Variovorax paradoxus: one gene and its partner. The main gene of each other region encodes a partner of the protein of the gene in region 2 in a complex. Links are inferred from orthologs where the notes say so. Each region holds a gene or a part of one and is shown on either strand. Other genes may lie near its edges.

Region 1 (2,995 bases), 860 kb from region 2 along the record:
AGCAGGCTCTTGCCCTCGGCACGCACCTTGGCCGCCGCACCCGCATCGACGGTGACCGCACCGCGCAGTTGCAGGTGGTCCGCCATCCAGCGCTTGCGCGCCTGGTGCTTGGCCGTCTGCGCCACCAGCAGCGTGCCAATGGATTCGCCGCGCGTCAGGCGCAGCAAAGCGTCGGTCTCGCGCCCCCAGGCGATCACGGTGGAGGCGCCCGAGCCGGCCGCGCGCTTGGCCGCGAGGATCTTGGTGATCATGCCGCCGCGGCCGAGGCTGGAGCCCGCCCCGCCCGCCATGGCTTCGAGCGCCGGATCGCCGGCCGCCGCCTCGTGCACGAATTTCGCGTCCGGATCCTTGCGCGGGTCGGCCGTGTAGAGGCCTTTCTGGTCCGTGAGGATGACCAGTGCGTCGGCTTCGACCAGGTTGGCCACCAGCGCGCCCAGCGTGTCGTTGTCGCCGAACTTGATCTCGTCGTTGACGACGGTGTCGTTCTCGTTGATGACCGGCACCACGCCCAGCCTGAGCAGCGTGACGAGGGTCGAGCGCGCGTTGAGATAACGCTCGCGGTCGGCCAGGTCGGCATGGGTGAGCAGCACCTGGGCACTGCCGATCTGGTTCTCGCGCAGCTTGGTCTCGTACATCTGGGCCAGGCCCATCTGCCCGACGGCCGCGGCGGCCTGGAGTTCGTGCACCTCGTGCGGCCGCGTGCGCCAGCCCAGGCGCTTCATGCCTTCGGCGATGGCGCCGCTGGACACCATGACCACCTCGCGCCCGTCGCGCACCAGCACCGCCAGTTGCCGGCACCATTCGCCGATGGCAGCCTCGTCGAGGCCGCGCCCCTCGTTGGTCACGAGGCTGGAGCCCACCTTGACGACGATACGGCGGGCATCCCGCAAGGCAGTGGATCCGGAGTTCGAGGTCATGGAAGGGTGCGACGGTCGTGAATGCTGCGTGGGGAGTCGGGATTCAGGAGGATGGATCGGGCGGCAGCTCGACAAAGCGCGGATCGACCTCGACCGGCACCTGCTCCGCCGCATGCTGCGCCTTGACCTGCTGGTACACCGCCTGCACCAGGTGCTCGCAGCCTTCGCGCGTGAGCGCGGAGATTTCGAACACCGGGCCCTTGAAGCGCAGGCGCTTGACGAAATCCTTCACGAGCGCAGCGCGCTCGTCCGCGGGCACCATGTCGAGCTTGTTCAGCACCAGCCAGCGCGGCTTTTCGTAGAGCGCGGCGTCGTACTTCTTCAGTTCGCCGACGATGGCCTTTGCTTGGGCAACCGGATCGACGGCGTCGTCGAACGGCGCCATGTCGATCACATGCAGCAGCAGCCGCGTGCGCTGCAGGTGGCGCAGGAAGAGGTGGCCGAGGCCCGCGCCTTCGGATGCGCCCTCGATCAGGCCCGGCAGGTCGGCCACCACGAAGCTCTGCTCCGGGCCGACGCGCACGACACCGAGGTTCGGGTGCAGCGTGGTGAAGGGATAGTCGGCGATGCGCGGCCGCGCGTTCGAGATGGCGCTGATCAAGGTCGACTTGCCCGCATTCGGCATACCCAGCAGGCCGACATCGGCCAGCACCTTGAGTTCGAGCTTGAGGCTCTTCTTCTCGCCGGGCCAGCCCGGGGTCTTCTGGCGCGGGGCACGGTTGATGGCGCTCTTGAAGCGCATGTTGCCGAAGCCGCCGTCGCCACCCTTGGCAATGGTGACGACCTCGCCTTCCGTCAGCATCTCGTACAGCACTTCACCGGTCTCGGCGTCGCTGATGATGGTGCCGACGGGCATCTTGAGCAGGATGTCGTCACCCGCGGCGCCGAACATGTCGGAGCCCATGCCGTGCTCGCCGCGCCTGGCCTCGTGGCGGCGCGAGTAGCGGAAGTCGACCAGGGTGTTGAGATTGGAATCGGCCACCGCGTAGACGTGGCCGCCGCGGCCGCCGTCGCCGCCATTGGGGCCGCCGAATTCCTTGTATTTTTCATGACGGAACGACACGCAGCCGTTGCCGCCATCGCCTGCGGCGATGTCGATGAAGGCTTCGTCGACGAACTTCATGGGGTATCCAGTGTACAAATGAAGAAGCCCCGACCAAGCGGGGCTTCGAGCTGATCGAAGTGACTTGCGCTTATGCCGCGGGAGTCACGTTGACCAGGTGCTTGTTCAGCGCGCCCTTCACACCGAACGACACATGGCCGTCAACCAGTGCAAACAGCGTGTGGTCCTTGCCCACGCCGACGTTCACGCCGGGGTGGAACCGAGTGCCGCGCTGGCGCACGATGATCGAGCCTGCGCTGATCAGTTCGCCGCCGAAGGCCTTCACACCGAGCATCTTGGGCTTGGAATCGCGCCCGTTTCGCGTTGAGCCGCCGCCTTTTTTCTGTGCCATGGAATCTGCTCCTTAGCCAGCGATCGCGCCGATTTGCAGTTCGGTGAACTGCTGGCGATGGCCTTGACGTTTCTGATAGTGCTTGCGACGGCGCATCTTGAAGATGCCGACCTTGTCGTGCTTGCCGTGCGACAGTACCGTGACTGTCACCGTTGCGCCGGACACCAGGGGCGTACCGATCTTGATTTCACTGCCGTTGCCGACTGCGAGAACCTGATCGATCACGATTTCCTGGCCTACATCCGCAGCAATCTGTTCTACTTTAATTTTTTCGCCGGAAGCAACGCGATACTGCTTGCCGCCGGTTTTTATGACCGCGTACATGTGAACCTCTTGGGGAATATGAGCTCCACGGCGAATTCCGCAGAGCCCTAGATTCTAGCACGGTTTGCACGCGCTAACATGGTTTGAGCCGAAGGGCCGCCGGGCCGGTGTGCGCTCCTCCCTATAATCTGCGCCTTCCGGCCTCGTGCCGCTGTCACTTTCGCATTCAGACGCGCCGCGCGCAAACGCCTTGCCAGTTCACGCCGCCGATACCTCCCCCACCGCCACCGTGCTGGATTTGATCGCCGGCGACATGGTCGAAGTCGACCGTGTGATCGCGCAGCGCCTCGACACGGGCGT
Region 2 (12,393 bases):
AGCGCGGAACTGAACAGGCCGAGCGCGGTGCCGTAGCCTTCGAGCAGCGCAGTGGCGTCGACTGCCGTCAGCACGCTCTTGATGCCGGTGTCGAGCAGCCGGAACTGCAGGCCGATGCCGAGCGAAATGATGATCGACGGCATGATGAGGCTCGCCACGGTCACGAAGAACAGGGCGTTGCTGCCCTTGAGCTTCTTGCGGAACGCGAGGCCGGCCAGCACCGACAGCACCACGGTGAAGCCCATCACCACCGCGCCCAGCGCCAGCGAGCGCCTGAACGCCGCGCCGATGTCGACGGTGCCCAGGCCCTCGGCCAGCTTGTGGAACCAGTGCAGCGAGACGCCGCGCAGCGGAAAGGTCAATCCGCCCTCCGGGCCCTGGAAGCTCAGGATGAAGATCGTGATCATCGGGCCATAGAGGAACAGCACGAACAGGGCGAATACCGTGGCCAGGGGCCAGAAGCCGGGGCTGCGTTGTTCGCCGATGCGTTGGCTCATTTGTCTTCTTCCTTCAGGGCGTGTGCACAGGACACCGGGTACTCTCCTCCGCGAATGTCCCCCGGCCTGCGGCCTCCTCCTTGATTTCGCTGCGGGGAGCACCCGATGCCCTGTGCACCAGGGCACGCTCTTGGTGTACAGCTGATCAACGACCGCTCTGTCCAACGCTCCCGTCGATGGGGTGCCTTGCGCAGCGAAATCAAGGGGGAGGCCGCAGGCCGGAGGACATTCGCGGAGCAAGGTACCCCGTCGGCGGGAGCGCGCCCTGAACAACTGCGCCCAAACACAACGCGACGACAAACAGAAAAACAAGGTCCCATCTCAGAGCTCCTTGCGAATATCGACCAGCTGCGTGAGACCCCAGATGATCATCAGCACCACCGCCAGCAGGATCATCGCGTTGGCCGCGGCCAGCGGAAATTGCAGGTACGAGGTCTGCACCTGGATGATCTTGCCGATCGATGCGATCTGCTGGCCGCCCATCACGCCGATGGTGACGAAGTCGCCCATCACGATGGTGATGACGAAGATCGAGCCGATCAGAATGCCGGTGCGCGACAGCGGCACCACCACGTTCCAGAGCGTCTGCCAGCCCGAGGCGCCCGCGTCGCTGGCGGCTTCGAGCAGCGAGCGGTCGATGCGCATCATGCTGTTGAAGATCGGCACGATCATGAACATCGTGTAGAGGTGCACGAAGGCGAGCACCACTGAGAAATTGGAGAACAGCAGCCACTCGACCGGCTGGTCGACGGCGCCCAGGCCCATCAGCGCCTGGTTGACCAGCCCGTTGCGGCCCAGGAGCGGCACCCACGAGATCATGCGGATCACGTTGGAGGTCCAGAAGGGCACCGTGCACAGCACGAACAGCGCCGTCTGCATGCCCGGCGAGCGCACGTGAAACGCCAGAAAGTAGGCCACCGAAAAACCGACCAGCAGCGTGATGCCCCACACCAGCAGGCAGAACTTGAAGGTGCTCAGGTAGGTGTTGAGCGTGACGCACAGGTCGCCGTTGTCGGTGAGCTGCGAGCAGCCCTCGAACAGGCTCTGGTAGTTGCGCAGCGTGACCGCCGGGATCAGCTCGTACTCGTTGAAGTTCCACAGGCTGACCATTGCGACCAGCGCCAGCGGAACCAAAAAGAACAACAGGAACACCAGCGCGAACGGCGCTGCCTGCCACCAAGCCTTGACCGTCAAAGCTCGCCCCCAGTCTTCGCGCACTTCGTGTCGCTACGCCAACCCCCTACCGGGGGCAACACCAGCGGCCCGGCAAAGCCGGTTCCGCGGTGTTTCACGAAAGGGGCTCGCATGTTCAAGCTGCGACGAACTCGTTCCATTTCTTCACCATGTACTCGTTCTCGTCCATCACCGCGTTCCAGCAGGCGATGCCGCCCATGCGCTGCTCGTAGCTGCCGCCGTCGCGCACCGCGCCGGCCTTGGCCAGCAGGTCGCCGTTCGGGCTCTTGATGTCCTGCGAGGCGGGCTTGCCTTCCATCCAGTAGGCCCATTCGTAGGCTTCCATCTTGGCCTTGGCGGTGTCGAGCACTGCGCTGTAGTAGCCCTGGCGGTTCAGGTAGGCGCCGGCCCAGCCGTCGAGGAACCAGTTGATGAATTCGTAGGCGCCGTCGAGCTTCTTGCCCGACAGCGTGGCCGGCAGGCCGAAGCCGGCGGCCCAGGCGCGGTAGCCTTCCTTCAGGGGCTGGAAGTTGCAGGCGATGCCCTTGGTGCGCACGGCCGTCACGGCCGGCGACCACATCGACTGGATCACCACTTCGCCCGAGGCCATCAGGTTGACCGACTCGTTGAAGTCCTTCCACAGCGCGCGGAACTGGCCGGCCTTCTTGGCCTCGATCAGGGTCTTGATCGTGAGGTCGATCTCGGCCTTGGTCATGTTGCCCTTGTCGGCGTACTTGTGGATGCCCTTGGCCTCCACCACCATCGCGGCGTCCATGATGCCGATCGACGGAATGTTCAGGATCGCCGCCTTGCCCTTGAACTCGGGGTTCAGCAGTTCGGCCCACGAGCCGATGGGCCGCTTGATCAGGTCGGGGCGGATGCCCAGCGTGTCGGCGTTGTAGACCGTCGGAATGAGCGACATGAACTGTGTCGGCGTGGTCGCGAACTTCTTGCTCTTCTCGCCCTCGAGATAGATCACCTTCTTGGGCGCGGTGCCCTGGTCGCCCACCGCCTTGCCGGCGACTTCGCCCTTGGTGAAGAGCGTGGTGATCTTGTCGGCGTTCTTGATCTTCCGGGTGTCGATGCCCTTGAGGTTGCCGGTGGGCACGATCTTCTTGAGCGAGAAGAACTCGGTGTCGATCAGGTCGAAGCTGTTGGGCGCGGTGACGGCGCGCTTGGTCACGTCGTCGGTGGTCACGGCCACGTACTGGATCTCGATGCCGGTGTCGGCCTTGAACTTCTCGGCGATGGCCTTGTCCTGGTTCACCGCGGTGCCCAGGTAGCGCAGCACGATCTTTTCCTGCGCATGCACGAAGGGCGCGATGCCCGTGGCCAGGATGCCGGCGGTGCCTTGCAGCAGGGTGCGACGCTGGAGGCCGGCGGACGAGTCGATGGGGTCGGTCATGGAAGAGTCTCCGTGGAAAAAGGCAGGGAAAGGAACGTGGAAAAAAACAAACGGAAATGCAGGCAGTGCATGAACGGCCGCGCGCTCACAGCGGCATGCTCGCGAGTGCGGCCAGGTCGTCGCGCGCGAGGCGGCTGCTGCCGTTGTCGACCGGTGCCGGCGCCCGCTCGGCGGGCGGCTTCGCGCCGGGGCCGAGCGCGCGCGCATCGGCCTCGGCCCAGGACAGGCGCACCGCATCGCCCGGCGCATGGGGGCTCGCCAGAAAGGCGGCCTCGCCCAGCAGCACCGAGACGCTGCCGCGGCCGGGCGCGGCGTCCTGCAGCACAAGGCCGAGCAGCACATAGGTGCCCTGGTACTCGACGTCGGTGACCGTGGCGGCCAGGCCGCCGCTCGCATCGCCACGGGCGATCTTCATGTGGTCGTTGCGCACGGCGACGGGGCCGGCGGGCGTGTCGAACACGTTGTGGCCGCCCATGAAGCGCGCCACGAACTCGCTCGCCGGATGGTTGTAGACCTGGTGCGGCGAGCCGACCTGCTCGATCACGCCGTGGTTCATGACCACCATGGTGTCGGCCAGTGCCATCGCTTCTTCCTGCGAGTGCGTGACGTGCACGAAGGTCAGCCCCAGCTCCTTCTGCCAGCGTCGCAGCTCGGCGCGCATCTGGATGCGCAGGAACGGGTCGAGCGCCGACAGCGGCTCGTCGAGCAGCAGCACGCGCGGCTCGGTGATGAGTGCGCGCGCCAGCGCCACGCGCTGCTGCTGGCCGCCGGAGAGCTCGCCGGGCTTGCGCGCGGCCAGGTGGCCCATCGCCACGCGCTCCAGCAGGTCGCGGGCGCGCTTCTGGCGCTCGGCCTTTCCGATTCCCTTCATCTTGAGGCTGAAGGCCACGTTGTCCGTCGCCGACAGGTGCGGGAACAGCGCGAAGCTCTGGAACATCATCGCGGTGCCGCGCGCGGCCGCGGGCAGGTTCGTGATGTTGCGGTTGTCCAGCAGGATGTCGCCGCTGGTGACCGACTCGTGGCCCGCGATCATGCGCAGCGTGGTGCTCTTGCCGCAGCCCGAGGGGCCCAGCAGGCAGCAATAGCTGCCGCTCGCGATGCGCAGGTCGATCTGGTCGACGGCGGCGGGCGTGCCCGCGGCGTAGCGCTTGCTGAGCGCAACGACTTCGATGGCGGCGGGCGGGGGCGCGATGGCGGCGGTCATCGACGGGCGCCGGGCGCGGGAAATGATCGGAAGACGGGCATGCTGGCGTTAAGCACGCTCCATGCCACGTTGGTGGCCAAGGTTGCAAGGCCTCGGGTGGCGATGCCCGGCGGCCTTCGCCGAGTCTTGGAAGCCTAGGTGCCGAAGAGGTTCGCGTCCGCCGGCAGCGCCGCTGCGGCGAGTCCGCGCAGTACGTCGCCCACCACGATCACCGCGGGGCTCGCGATGCCGGCTTCGGCAATGCCGGCCTGGAGCTTGTCGAGCGTGGTCGCGAGCTGGCGCTGCTGCGGAAGGCTTGCATGCTGCACCACGGCCACCGGCGTGTCGCCGGGCAGGCCGTGCAGCAGCTCGCGTTCGATGTGGCCCGCGCCCGCCACGCCCATGTAGATCACGAGCGTGAGCCGCGCGCTGTGCGCGGTGGCGGCCAGGGCGCGCCAGTCGGTCGGGTCTTCGGCCGCGCCGGCGCCGGTCTTGGCATGGCCGGTGACGAACACCACGCCCTGCGCGTGGTCGCGGTGGGTGAGCGGCACGCCCAGCGAGGTGACGGCCGCAAGCCCGGCGGTGATGCCGTTGACCACCGTGCATTCGATGCCGGCTTCGCGCAGGTGCTCGACCTCTTCGCCGCCGCGGCCGAAGATGAAGGGGTCGCCGCCCTTGAGCCGGACCACGGTTTCGCCTTCATGCACCGCGGTGATCATGAGCCGTTCGATGAAAGCCTGGGGCGTGCTCTTGCAGCCGCCGCGCTTGCCCACGTGCACGATGCGCGCACCGGGCCGCGCATAAGAGGCCAGGATGCTCTCGCTCACGAGGTCGTCCACCAGCAGCACGGTCGCGGCCTGAATCGCCTTGACGGCCTTGATGGTGAGCAGTTCGGGGTCGCCGGGGCCGGCGCCCACCAGCGTGCAGCTTCCGGCGGCGGATGGAGAAGTGGCTTTGGTCATGCGTGGGATGCCAGTTGCGTGATGTGCCTCACCTGCGTGGCGATGGCTTCAGGCACGGGAAGCTCGCCATCCAATACGCGCCGCGTGTACTCGGCCGTGGTCGCGACGTCGATTTCTTTCGGCAGGCCCGGCACCTCGCTCGCCGTGCCGCTTTCCTGGGCCTGCAACTCGCTGCGCACGCCGCGCACGAAGCCGTCGATCTGTGCGGTGCGGCGCGGGTCGGACACCACTTCGCCCTCGAGGCCGCGCGAGAGCAGGGCGGTCATGCCCATGAGCTCGAAGGTTTCGCCCATGGTGCGCGCGTATTCCGGATGCGTGTAGCTAGCCACGATCACGCAGGGGCCGGTGGTCGGCTGCATCAGCTTGACCACGCTGTGGCCGGGGTTGCGCAGGCCCACCACGCGGCGCACGTCGAGCAGCCGCTTGAGCGCGGGGTTGAGCAGCTCGGTCGGCGCAAAGCCCACCTCGCCGGACGGGATTTTTCGGATGGCCGACAGCGCCGGCACGTCGAGCGCTTCCAGCACGTTCGATGCGAGCACGCGCGATGTTTCAGTGGCGCTGCCGTGCACCAGCACCGGCAGGCCTTCGCGGGCCAGCAGCAGCGCCAGTAGCGGCGTGAGCACCGGCAGCTTGCGCGCGCCGTTGTAGCTCGGCAGCACGACGAGCGGGCGGTCGGCGGCGGGCAGGAGGTTGAGCCTGGCGTGCGTGGCATCGAGAAAACCCGCCATCTCCTCGGGCGTTTCGCCCTTGATGCGCATGGCAAGGCAAAAGCCGCCGATCTCCAGGTCGGTGACAGTGCCGTCCAGCACCTGGCCGAACAGGTCTGTGGCCTGCTCGCGCGTGAGCGGCTTGGCGCCTCGCGCGCCGCGGCCGATTTCCTTGATGTATTGGCTGATTCCCATGGGTGCGCCGATTGTCCCGCAATGCTTATGCCGGAATGCAAGTCGGCTTATGCACCCTCCGCCACGGTCTCGGCGGGCGTCGCGCGCACCATGCGCTTGAGCTCGGGCAGGCAGGAGCCGCAGTTGGTGCCGCATTTCAGCGCGCCCTGCAGCGCAGCCAGGCGCTCGTCCGGCGTGCCGGTGCAGCGGCCCAGTTCGGCCTGGATCGCCAGGTCGGTCACGTTGAAGCAGGTGCAGACCGGATGTCCGCGCGACTGCACCGCCACCGGCGCGCGCGCGCCGGGCGACAGCAGCAGCCGGCCGTAGATCTGCGCCGGGATTTCCTCGCGCAGCAGGGTGCCGATCCAGGCTTCGGCGCTGGTATCGCCGCCCAGCAGAAAGGCTTCGAGGCCGGCGTTGCCGTCGGCGCGCCGCACCAGCCGCGCCACGCGGCGCTGGCCGCGCCGGCGGTCGATGTAGCGCAGGGCATCGCTGCCGCGCAGGCCGAGCAGGCCTTCGATGCGATCGATGGTTTCGTCGTCCGGCGCGTCATGCGCGGCGGCGCGGAACAGGATGCCGCTGCGTTCCTCGCCCGGCGTGTTGCCCGAGAACGGCACGCAGGTGGCAAACGGAAACATCGCCATCATCGGCTTGAGCGCCTGGTGCGCGGCCAGCGCGGCATCGGGCGGCAGCCAGGCCATCGCCAGAAGCGCCCACGGCAGCTCGGCCTTGAGAATCTTGACCGGCGTGTGCTTGAGTTCGGGCTGCTTCGAGCTGGGGCAGTAGGCCGGGGAGGTCAACGCGTTGATGCCGGCCAGGGGCGTGCCGGTCGAGGAGCAGCCGCTCAGGTATTCCTCGCCCCAGTGCATGGCGACGAAAGCCTGGCTCAGGCCGATCTCGGCGCTCGCCTGCGCGGGCAGCAGGATGGAGCCGCGCTTGGAAGTGAGGTGCACCAGGTCGCCGTCCTTCAGCAGGCGGCGCGCCATGTCCTGCGCGTTCATCTGCACCACCGGCTCGGCCACGTGGCCGAACAGCCGGCCGACCGTGCCGGTGCGGCTCATGCCATGCCACTGGTCGCGCAGGCGGCCGGTGTTGAGCGAGAACGGATAGCGCGCCTCGCGCGCCTCGGCCACTGGCTTGTAGACCGTGTCGACGAAGCGTGCGCGGCCGTCCGGTGTGGGGAAGATGCCGTCTTCGTAGAGACGCACGCGGCCGGTGGCCTCGCCTTCCTTCAGCGGCCATTGCTGCGGGCCCGCGGTGTCGAGCATCGCGTAGCTCATGCCGGTGATGTCGAGGTCGCGCCCGCGCGTGGATTCGCGGTGCTCGTTCCACACCCGTTCGGCGGAGTCGTACGGAAACAGCGTGTCGGCGCGGCCGAGCCGCTGTTCGAGCCGGCGCGCGAAGTCGACCGCGATCGACCAGTCGTGCCGCGCCTCGCCGGGCGCCGGCACGGCAGGCCGCACGCGCGAGATGCGGCGCTCGCTGTTGGTCACGGTGCCTTCCTTCTCGCCCCAGGTGGTGGCGGGCAGCAGCAGGTCGGCGAAGGCGCAGGTGGCGGTGGTCGAAAAGGCTTCCTGCACCACCACGAATTCGGCGCGCTCGAGGGCGCGGCGCACGGTGGCCTGGTCGGGCATCGACTGGGCCGGGTTGGTGCACGCGATCCACAGCGCGCGGATCTCGCCGTCGGCCGCGGCCTGGAACATCTCGACTGCGGTCTTGCCGGGCTTTTCGGGTACCGAGGGCACGTTCCATAGCGCCGCCACTTCGGCCCGGTGCGCGGGATTGGCCAGGTCGCGGTGCGCGCTCAGCAGATTGGCCAGGCCGCCCACTTCGCGCCCGCCCATCGCATTGGGCTGGCCCGTGAGCGAGAACGGGCCGGCGCCGGGCTTGCCGATCTGGCCGGTCGCAAGGTGCAGGTTGATCAGCGCCGCATTCTTCGCGGTGCCGCTGGACGACTGGTTGAGGCCCTGGCAATAGAGGCTCAGCGTGGCGGGCGAGGTGGCGAACAGGCGCGCCGCGGCGAGCAGGTCGTCCTTCGAGATGCCGCAGATCTGCGCCACCTTGTCGGGCGTGCATTCGCGCACCGTGGTCTTCAGCGCATCGAAGCCGCTGGTGTGGGCCGCGATGTAGCCGTTGTCGGTCCAGCCTTCCCACAGCATCAGGTGCAGCATGCCGTTGAACAGCATGACGTCGGTGCCGGGCTGGATCGGCAGGAACAGGTCGGCAATTTCGACCGTGTCGGTGCGGCGCGGATCGGCCACGATGATCTTCAGATCGGGGTTCGCGGCCTTCGCGTCCTCGATGCGGCGAAACAGGATCGGGTGCGCCCAGGCCGCGTTGCTACCGACGATGAAGAGGCAGCTGGCGTGCTTCAGGTCGTCATAGCAGGCCGGCGGCGCGTCGGCGCCCAGCGTCTGCTTGTAGCCGGCCACCGCGCTGCTCATGCACAGGCGGGAGTTGGTGTCGATGTTGTTGGTGCCGATCAACCCCTTGGCGAGCTTGTTGAAGACGTAGTAGTCCTCGGTGAGCAGCTGGCCCGAGACGTAGAAGCCCACGGCATCGGGGCCATGGTCGCGGATGACCTGGGCGAACTTGTCGGTCGCCATGTCGAGCGCGCCGTTCCAGCCGATGGCTTCGGGCGCGGCGCCGCGCTCGGCGCGCCGCATCGGTTGCAGCAGCCGCGTCTGGCGCGTGACCGTGGCCGTCGCCGTGAGATGCAGCGTCGAGCCCTTGGTGCACAGGCGCCCGAAGTTGGCGGGATGATCGGGGTCGCCGCGCACGCCGGTGATCTGCGCGCCATCGGATTCGATGATCACACCGCAGCCCACGCCGCAGTAGGGGCAGGTGGAGCGAGTTTCTTCCATGGGGGGTGCCTTGGTTTCGCGCCTAGCTGCTGTGCGGCGCCTGCACGTCGAAGGTCTCGTCGCCCAGCTTGCCGGCCGTTGCGGCGCCGGGGCCGGCGCGCGGCGGCGCCAGATCGAGCGCATGCGTTTTCAGTTCGAGCACGCTCATCATGACCTGGCCATCTTCGACCTTCACCGCAAACCGCGGCGTGCACCCCTCGTCGGGCGACTTCGCACACCCGTCATCGAGCCCGATGGCCCAGTTGTGCAGCGGGCAGGCCACGCTGGTGCCGAACACGATGCCCTGGCTCAAGGGCCCGCCCTTGTGCGGGCAGCGGTCCAGCAGTGCAAAGACCTGGTCCTCGGCATTGCGGAACACCGCCACGTTCACGCCCACCGGGCGCGCCACGCGGCGGGCGCCCAGCACCGGGATGTCCTCGACGCGGCAGATCACCTTCCATTCGCTGCTGGTGCCGTGGTTGCTGGTGTCGTGATTGTTGTTGTCGTTGCTCATGGCTTGTTGCTCCTTGTCCTTCACGCGGCCTGCGTGGCCTTGTCCGCCACGTCGTCCACCACCGCCACCGGCGTGAACTGCCGCACATCCACCTGCGCCTGGCTCGATTCGAACCACGGATCGGGCTCGCCATCGAGGGCGAACTGCAGCCGCTCCCACAGCGCCTTGCGGCCTTCCGCGTCCTCCAGGATCTTCTTCTTCACATAATCCAGCCCCACCCGCCCGATGTAGTGCACCGTGCGCTCCAGGTACCAGCCTTCCTCGCGGTACAGCTGCAGGAAGGCGCCGGTGAACTCCATCACCTCGGCGGCCGTCTTCACCTTCACCAGGAACTGCGCCACCTCGGTCTTGATGCCGCCGTTGCCGCCCACGTACAGCTCCCAGCCCGAGTCGACCCCGATCACGCCCACGTCCTTGATCCCGGCCTCGGCGCAGTTGCGCGGGCACCCCGAGACCGCCAGCTTGACCTTGTGCGGCGAGTACATCGCCCACAGCGCCCGCTCCAGGTCCTTGCCCATCTGGGTGGAGTCCTGCGTGCCGAAGCGGCACCATTCGCTGCCCACGCAGGTCTTGACCGTGCGCAGGCTCTTGGCGTAGGCAAAGCCCGAGGGCATGCCGATGTCCTTCCAGACGCCTTCCAGGTCCTCCTTCTTCACCCCCAGGAGGTCGATGCGCTGGCCGCCCGTGACCTTGACGGTCGGGATCTGGTACTTGTCGGCCGCGTCCGCGATGCGCCGCAGCTCGTCGGGCGTGGTGTGGCCGCCCCACATGCGCGGAATGACGGAATAGGTGCCGTCCTTCTGGATGTTGGCGTGGCTGCGCTCGTTGATGAAGCGGCTCTGCGGATCGTCCTTGGCCTCCTTGGGCCAGGTGCTGATCAGGTAGTAGTTGACCGCCGGGCGGCAGGTGGCGCAGCCGTTGGGCGTGCGCCAGCCCAGGTTGCGGTAGACCTCGTCGTGCGTGAGGTAGTGCTCGCGCCGGATCGCGTCGCGCACGTCCTGGTGGTTGGCGTCGGTGCAGCCGCACACGGCCTTCTTCTTGGGCGTGGCCGAGTAGTCGCCGCCGGCGGTGAACATCAGGATCTGCTCCACCAGCCCGGTGCACGAGCCGCAGCTGGCGCTGGCCTTGGTGTGCTTCTTGACCTCGTCCAGCGTGAACAGGCCCTTGTCCTTGATGGCCTTGCAGATGGTGCCCTTGGTCACGCCGTTGCAGCCGCACACCTCGGCCTCGTCGGGCATGCTGGCGGCCTTGCTGTGGCCCTCGTGGCCGGTGTCGCCGATGTTGGATTCGCCGAACATCAGCTTGTCGCGGATGTCGCCCACGCTGCGCCCGTCGCGCAAGAGCTTGAAGTACCAGCTGCCGTCCACCGTGTCGCCGTACAGGCAGGCGCCCACCAGCTTGTCGTCCTTGATGACCAGTTTCTTGTAGACCCCGCCGAAGGGGTCGCTCATGACGATCTCCTCGGTGCCCTCGCCGCCCATGAACTCACCGGCGCTGAACAGGTCGATGCCCGTGACCTTGAGCTTGGTGGAGGTGAGCGACCCGAGGTAGCGCCCGATGCCGAACTGGGCCAGGTGGTTGGCCGCGACCTTGGCCTGCTCGAACAGGGGGGCGACCAGCCCGTAGGCGATGCCGCGGTGGGCCGCGCATTCGCCCACCGAGTAGATGCGCGCATCGGTCACGGTCTGCAGGGTGTCGGTGACGACGATGCCGCGCTGGCAGTGCAGGCGCATCTTCTCGGCCAGCTCGGTGTTGGGGCGGATGCCGACAGCCATGACGACCAGGTCGGCGGGCACTTCGGTGCCGTCCTTGAAGCGGATGGCCTTGACGCGGCCATCCTTTCCCTCATTGCTGTCGCCGACCAGTTCCTGGGTCTGGGCGCCGATCAGGAACTTCAGGCCCCGGTCTTCGAGCGACTTCTGCAAGAGCTTGCCGGCCACGTCGTCGAGCTGGCGCTCCATCAGCCAGGGCATGACATGCACCACGGTGACGCTCATGCCGCGCAGCATCAGGCCGTTGGCCGCCTCCAGCCCGAGCAGGCCGCCGCCGATGACGACCGCGCTCTTGTGGGTCTTGGCGGTCTCGATCATGTAGTCGGTGTCGGCGATGTCGCGGTAGGCGATGACGCCCTTCAGGTCCTTGCCGGGCACGGGCAGCATGAAGGGGTTGGAGCCGGTGCACATCAGGAGGCGGTCGTAGGGGGCTTCGGTGACGCCACCTTGCGAATCCTCGGCGCGCACGATGCGCTTGACGCGGTCGACCTCGACCACCTTCTTGCCGGCGTGCAGGGTGATGTGGTTGTCGGCGTACCACGCCCAGCTGTTGAGCACGATCTCCTCCACGGTCTGCTCGCCCGCGAGCACGGGCGACAGGAGGATGCGGTTGTAGTTGGGGTGCGGCTCGGCACCGAAGACGGTGATGTCGTACAGGTCCGGGGCGAGCTTCAGGAGCTCCTCGAGCGTGCGCACGCCGGCCATGCCGTTGCCGACCATCACGAGTTTGAGTTTCTTCATGGGGTGGGGCCTTTCAACGAATCAAGCAATGGGAAGCGCACGGTGCTGCGCGTGGAAAAGCACGTGGAGAATGGCGCCATGAGCTTTGAAGTGGACATCGGCTACAGCAGCCAGCGCGGACCGCGCGACGTGAACGAAGACTTTGCCGGCGCCGTGAACGCACCGCCGGGCGACGAGTCGCGCGGACTCATCGCGGCCATTGCCGATGGCGTGTCCACGGGCGGCCGCGGCCTGGAGGCGGCGCAGACCACCGTGATGGGCCTCTTGGCCGACTACTTCGCGACGCCCGACACCTGGGAGCCGACCGCCGCGCTCGACCGCCTGGTTGCCGCGCAGAACGCCTGGCTGGCCGACCACAACCGCCGGCGCCAGGGCAGCGCCACCGCACTCACCACGCTGACGGCGCTGGTGCTCCACGGCCA

What was found.
Region 1: the proteins of ybiB (region 2) and cgtA are in contact, whole or in part, in a crystal structure (PDB 8BFT), measured with the Escherichia coli proteins. The link is inferred for Variovorax paradoxus from one-to-one orthologs.

What each region holds. Positions count from the first base shown.
Region 1 is NZ_JAUSXL010000002.1:3,002,802-3,005,796, reverse strand. It holds cgtA (Obg family GTPase CgtA), read right to left. Parts: upstream 2,041-2,995; coding sequence 961-2,040; downstream 1-960. Other genes in the region: QFZ47_RS17785 (polyprenyl synthetase family protein), read left to right, coding at 2,886-2,995; rplU (50S ribosomal protein L21), read right to left, coding at 2,384-2,695; rpmA (50S ribosomal protein L27), read right to left, coding at 2,111-2,371; proB (glutamate 5-kinase), read right to left, coding at 1-917. UniProt on the Escherichia coli protein: An essential GTPase which binds GTP, GDP and possibly (p)ppGpp with moderate affinity, with high nucleotide exchange rates and a fairly low GTP hydrolysis rate.
Region 2 is NZ_JAUSXL010000002.1:3,860,803-3,873,195, forward strand. What follows is about bases 4,170-6,967. They hold ybiB (DNA-binding protein YbiB), read right to left. Parts: upstream 6,123-6,967; coding sequence 5,217-6,122; downstream 4,170-5,216. Other genes in these bases: QFZ47_RS21870 (ABC transporter ATP-binding protein), read right to left, coding at 4,170-4,279; cobA (uroporphyrinogen-III C-methyltransferase), read right to left, coding at 4,414-5,220; QFZ47_RS21885 (nitrate reductase), read right to left, coding at 6,170-6,967. Outside these bases: QFZ47_RS21855 (ABC transporter permease), read right to left, coding at 1-497; QFZ47_RS21860 (ABC transporter permease), read right to left, coding at 819-1,691; QFZ47_RS21865 (ABC transporter substrate-binding protein), read right to left, coding at 1,807-3,075; more of QFZ47_RS21870, read right to left, coding at 3,161-4,169; more of QFZ47_RS21885, read right to left, coding at 6,968-8,965; nitrite reductase small subunit NirD, read right to left, coding at 8,988-9,458; nitrite reductase large subunit NirB, read right to left, coding at 9,479-11,971; QFZ47_RS21900 (bifunctional protein-serine/threonine kinase/phosphatase), read left to right, coding at 12,050-12,393.